Regions from separate parts of the Pseudoalteromonas sp. ATL1 genome, predicted to be linked through region 1. Evidence: predicted binding sites of a transcription regulator. Region 1 holds the regulator's gene; the other holds the start of a gene.

Region 1 (3,150 bases):
GCACAAATTGATAACGCACAAGCATTGTTCCAACGCCCAAAAAGTAAAGCGGTCGCAGAATTTTTGGGACAGGGGATTTACCTCGATGCGAAACGTTACAATGGTGCCAGCGTAGCAACGCACTTTGGCGATGTACACTCACTGATTGAGCTGCCAAATGAAGCTGAATCTGGGCAGATCTACGTCCGCCCTCAACATATTGAGTTGGTTAATGATGTAAAAGGGGATGTAGAAGTGCTACAACAGCGATTTGTTGGCACAGATTACGTCTATCATATAAAGGTGGCAGAGCAACAGCTCGAAGTACCGGCACCCGCTGAACAAATATTAGATACAAATAAACCTGTCTCTTTAAAAATCAAAGCGCATGCGGTAAATTTCTTTTCTTAACAGCAGATGAATACAAGGATAACGCATGGCGCAAGCACAATCAGGGGTCTGTGCTGAAGCAAATTTACACGGGCTACATTTGTTTTTTAATGTACTGGAAGGCCAAGATGAAGCCGTACGTGCTGCGCTCGCTAACTGTGAACGTTTACAAAACGAATTAAGTGATCGATTTTCTGAGTCAATGGTTTCAAGCTTTGTGGCCATTGGGGCTCAGTACTGGCCACATATTTATCCAGAGTTTATACCCAGTGAGCTTAAAAGCTTTCCTAATATCACCAGCGCTGAACATATCGTGCATAGTCAGCCTTTTGATCTTTTGTATGTTATCCGCTCCGATAGAGAAGATGTGAACCATTTGTTCGCGCAAAGTGTACTACATATGTTGGCTCCCTCAGTTGAATTGGTTGCCCATGTTCGAGGCTTTCGCTTTTTGGATGGACGAGACTTTAATGGTTTCGTATATGGGGGGCATGGCCCGCATGGTCGCTTTAAGCGCCAAGTAGCGTTAGTGAATCAACCGCAAAGGGCCGACGACCAAGGTAGCTATATTCATGTTAAACGAGTGAAGTTTGATATTGATGCATGGCAACGCTTGTCACTGGAAGATCAAGAACAACTGATGGGCCGCACTCGCTTAGACAATATTTTAATCGAGCCAAAAGAGCCCAATAGTCATGCAACGCTTACAGAGCTTAAGAATGAGCAAGGTCAGCCATTGCTGCTAGACCAAAGTATGCCATTTGGTGATGTGTTTGAGCAGGGGAGTTTGTGGCTTAGTTGTTCAGGATCTGGGTTGGCATTTGAGCGGGTATTGAAGTCTAGGCTTGGTAACGCCCAGTGTTACGACCCTTTGCTTGATTACAGCCAAGCCGATATGGGAGCCGCATTTTTTGCACCGTCAGTACAGTTTTTAAATGACATGGCGAAGATGTGTGAGCAGCAGTAAAGCGAAACAGTGAAGCGCTGTTTCGCAATACGATAGTTACACGTTATCAAATAAGGTTTTTACACGCTCTAAAGTTGCGTCAATTTCCGAGATCTTCGCAGGTGCAATAAAAATAGTATCGTCGCCAGCGATGGTGCCTAATACACCATCCGCAGTGCCTAAAGAGTCAAGCAAACGGGCGATTAGTTGCGCAGCCCCTGGGCTGGTACGAATGATGATCATCATTTCGTTATGCATAATGTCGATAACAAGTTGGCGCAGAGGACTTTTTGCCGTTGGTACGCCCATCTCCGCTGGTAAACAATACACCATTTCTTGTTTGGCGTTACGTGTGCGCACCGCGCCAAATTTACTCAACATACGAGAAACTTTACTCTGACTCACATTGTCGAAACCTTGTTCTTTTAATGCGTCAACAATTTCCCCTTGTGAGCCAAAGTTTTCTTCTTTTAATAGGGCCTTAAAGGCTTTGATTAAAGCTTCTTGTTTTTCTTGCGGCTGCATAACGTTTCATTCTTTTATTTAGCGAATAAATGGATTTTACACAAAACTTGAGGGTTACCCAAATTTTCGCAATATTACGAGGAGTTAACGGTAAGCTTAAGTATGTTCAGAGTGAGCGTAAAGGTAAAAGTGACAAAAGCTTTACAACTATAGTCGAAAAAATCATGAAAATAACTCGGATTAATTTGTCTTTGTCGGCGCTTTTCATTATCTTTACTGCTCATTCAATTCCACCTTCAAATTATGGAGAATTCACATGAAAGTTGCTGTATTAGGTGCCGCTGGCGGTATCGGTCAGGCTCTATCGCTTTTACTTAAAAATGGCTTGCCTGCAGGCTCTGAGCTAGCACTATACGATGTTGCACCAGTTGTTCCAGGTGTAGCTGTTGATCTTTCTCACATTCCAACTGCAGTTAAAGTTGCAGGTTTTGGCGCTGATGATTTAGATGCTGCGTTAGTTGGCGCTGATATCGTGCTTATCCCAGCTGGTATGCCTCGTAAGCCAGGTATGGACCGTGCTGATCTATTTAACGTAAATGCGGGCATCATCAAAACATTGGCTGAAGGTATTGTTAAAAACTGTCCTAAAGCACTTGTAGGTGTGATCACAAACCCAGTAAACGGCACAGTACCAATCGTTGCTGAAGTATTCAAAAAAGCGGGTACTTACGAAGCTTCACGCGTATTCGGTGTAACAACACTTGACGTTATTCGTTCAGAAGCGTTTGTTGCTGAGCTTAAAGGTGTAGACGTATCTGAAGTTAAAGTACCAGTTATTGGTGGTCACTCAGGTACAACTATCCTACCGCTACTTTCTCAAGTACCTGGTGTTACTTTCACTGACGAAGAAGTTGCAGCACTGACTCCACGTATCCAAAATGCTGGTACTGAAGTAGTAAATGCTAAAGCGGGCGGTGGTTCAGCAACACTTTCAATGGGTGCAGCAGCAGCACGTTTCTGCTTCTCACTAGTGAAAGGCTTACAAGGCGAAAGCAACGTTGTTGATTACGCGTATGTTGCTGTTGAAAACGGCGATGCACCTTACTTTGCACACCCAGTACGTCTTGGTCAAAACGGCGTTGAAGAAATCCTTTCTTACGGCGAGCTAAGCGCATTTGAGCAAAAAGCAAAAGAAGACATGCTAGAAACGCTGAACAAAGATATCCAAGAAGGCATCGACTTTATGGCTAAGTAAGCCTTAAAGATTTAAGAAGCCCGCTTATGCGGGCTTTTTTATGTCTGTTATTTTAGGTGTCTTTGAGACTCAGGCATTAAAAAGGCCTCTAAGCAAGGCCTTAATCGTAATCGTG
Region 2 (3,150 bases), 260 kb from region 1:
CTATTGAAGATGAGTTGGCGAATAATATCTTGCGCGGGCTTAATCTTCTCCATTGCCAAAAATTCATCGGGTTGGTGCGCTTGTTCAATACTCCCCGGACCCATCACAATGGTTTCACAACCCAGCTGTTGAATAAAAGGTGCTTCCGTACAGTAGTTTACGGCAACTGCTTGGGTATTAGAGAGCTTTTCTGCCATCCGCACAAGGGCGCTGTCGGTGCGGCCACTAAAAGCGGGAATAGGGTCATGCAAGTCAATCACTTCTACGCTGTTGGGGTATTGTTCGTTAATCGGCGCGACCGCATCTAGCAACAGCATCTGTAGTTGTTTGATACTCAAGCCCGGCAGTGGTCTCAAATCGATATGCAACTCACAACAGCCGCAAATGCGATTCGCATTATCGCCGCCATGAATGTGCCCTAAGTTTAAAGTTGGGTAGGGAATTGCAAAATCAGGTAGTGAATATTTATTCTTTAACTCTTCTTTCAGTTGTAATAAGTTTGCAATCACTTTATGCATCACTTCGATGGCATTGAGCCCTCTATCAGGGTCGGAACTATGTCCTGAGCGACCAAGGATACGTATTGCACTACTCATGTGCCCTTTGTGCGTGTATACCGGAGTCATATCGGTTGGTTCGCCAATCACACATTGTGCGGGTTTTAAATCAGTATGTTTCGCAATTTGTTGTGCGCCAGCCATGGTTGTTTCTTCATCGGCCGTCGCTAAGATGATGATGGGAGCTTTTTGCGTGTTTGATTGCGCATCTAAGCTTTGTATCGCATTCAGCACGAAAGCAAAAAAGCCTTTCATATCAATCGAACCAAGTCCATAAAGCTTATTGTCTAATTCTTTTAGTTGGAACGGATCATGGTTCCAGCGACTGTCATCAAATGGCACGGTATCGGTGTGACCCGCCAGCATCAGCCCGCCACTTCCTTCGCCTCGTTTGGCTATCAGATTGAATTTTCCAGGGGCCGAATCTAGCTCACTGATCTCTACGTTAAAACCTAAGTTTTCGCACCAGTTGGCTAATAGCTCTATGACTGGACGATTGCTCATGTTGAGTGTGGGATCGAGTGCACTGACGGATGGATGAGCAATTAATTGCTGGTACATAGCCAAAAAATTTGGGTTGGTCATAAAAAATCCAAAAATATTTATTTAAAGTATTTGCATAACAATTTAAAGGTGTTTAGTATGAATATCAATTCACTTTTTTAGCATAAATATTTCAGGTGCTGACATGCGACGATACTCATTCACCATTTAATTTCATCTTGACCCATAAACGCAATAGAAAAAGAGAGCTTTAGTAAAAATGTTGAATGTAGCCTTAGTAGGTGCCAGCGGATACAGCGGCGCAGAGTTAGCCAGTTTAGTAGCAAAGCATCCCAACTTCTCCCTGTCGGGTTGTTACGTGTCGGAGCAAAGCTTGGATAAAAACAAGTTATTGAGCCAGTTATATCCTGAGCATGGAGTTTTGCTCGACACGCCCTTATTGCCTCTAGATGACAAAGCATACCAAGACATTGAATTGTATGCGGATTATGTGTGTTTATGCACAGACCATAAAGTGAGCGTAGAGCTTGCACCGCGTTTTCTGGAAATGGGTAAAAAAGTATTCGATTTATCAGGTGGTTACCGTTTAGCCAGCAGTAGTGATTACGATACCTACTATGGCTTTAGCCACCCGTATCCTCAGTGGCTTGAACAAGCCGAATATGGCTTGGCGGAATGGAACGCACAAGCGATAGCTAAGGCGCAGCTTGTTGCTGTTGCTGGCTGCTATCCAACAGCCGCTTTAAATGCGCTTAAGCCACTTAAACAAGCCGGTTTAATCGCTGATGAAAAAATTATCATCAATGCGGTGTCTGGTGTGACTGGTGCAGGTAGAAAAGCCAGTATTAATACCCACTTTTGTGAAGTTTCGCTATCGCCATACGGTTTATTTAACCATCGCCATACGCCTGAGATCACTCAGTATCTTGGTCATGAAGTGTTATTCACGCCTCATTTGGGTAACTTCTCACGCGGTATTTTAGAAACCATTTACGTACAACTAAAACCTGAGGTAACGGCTAATCAAGTAGAGCAAGCATATCAGGTATTAGCCGATGAGCCGCTGATCAGACTTAAGGGTGCACAGCTACCTTCAATCAAGAGCGTTGCAGGTTTGCCTTATGTTGACATCGGTTGGCAACAACAAGGAGCGCAACTCATTGTTGTTGCAGCGATTGATAACTTACTTAAAGGCGCAGCAGGTCAGGCCTTGCAATGCATGAACCTCGCGAGTCAGTTAAAACCAGAGTTAGGCTTAAAGGGAGCTTGGTAATGCAAACTTGGGTGATCAAAGTCGGTGGCGCGGTATTGGATAAAGAAGATGCAGCCAAAGAATTATTTAAACAGCTTGCGAAAGTGAGTGAGCAAGATAACAGCAAGCAATTTGTGGTTGTACATGGCGGTGGTGCGCTGGTTGACCGTTGGTTAACGGATGCAGGCTTTGCCACAGCAAAACACCAAGGCTTGCGCATTAGTCCAAAAGAACAAATGCCTTACATTGTAGGTGCTTTGGCGGGCTGTGCGAATAAACAGCTTATGGCACAGGCTATCACGACGGGTTTACAGCCAGTGGGTTGCTGTTTATACGAAGCGGGCCTTTTTGCACAACAAAAGTTGAAAGCGTTGGGCCAAGTAGGCGAATGCATTGAAGGCGCACCGAGTTTATTAGCGGCCATGCTTGAGCTTGGTCGAACACCACTTGTTAGTTCGGTCGGTATCGGTGAGGACGGTCAATTATTTAACGTCAACGCCGATGAAGCTGCCGCAGCGATTGCCAGTCATCTCAATGCTGAACTGATTTTTATGACGGACGTTGAAGCGGTGCTTGATGCCAATCAGCAACCGCTACACCAACTTAATCAAGCGCAAATTGAGGATTTAATCGAAACAGGAGTGATTGTGGGCGGAATGGAGGTCAAAGTTAAGACCAGCCTTCGCGCAGCCCAACACTTACGACGTGGAGTGTATATCTCAAGTTGGCAAAAGCCAGAAAATCTTGGTGCGTTACTCGAAGGCGCACACGTTGGTACACAGATCACTCCATAGGAAAGCACATGATACAGCACTTTTTAACGGGTCTAGAGTTAGA

What was found. Region 1 encodes ArgR, which controls arginine synthesis, uptake and breakdown. Its sites were predicted from a motif close to ANTGAATANNTATTCANT; they were not measured.
Region 2: the regulator ArgR is predicted to act here: its motif matches at 1,199-1,216, upstream of argC (N-acetyl-gamma-glutamyl-phosphate reductase).

What each region holds. Positions count from the first base shown of each region.
Region 1 covers NZ_JBZYXL010000001.1:1,333,210-1,336,359, forward strand. The annotation lists gene AC5FX4_RS05910 (ABC transporter ATP-binding protein) at 1-390, shown strand, start outside; gene AC5FX4_RS05915 (Dyp-type peroxidase) at 416-1,336, shown strand; gene argR (transcriptional regulator ArgR) at 1,373-1,840, opposite strand; gene mdh (malate dehydrogenase) at 2,097-3,035, shown strand.
Region 2 covers NZ_JBZYXL010000001.1:1,076,596-1,079,745, forward strand. The annotation lists gene argE (acetylornithine deacetylase) at 1-1,142, opposite strand, end outside; gene argC (N-acetyl-gamma-glutamyl-phosphate reductase) at 1,324-2,334, shown strand; gene argB (acetylglutamate kinase) at 2,328-3,107, shown strand; gene AC5FX4_RS04760 (ornithine carbamoyltransferase) at 3,116-3,150, shown strand, end outside.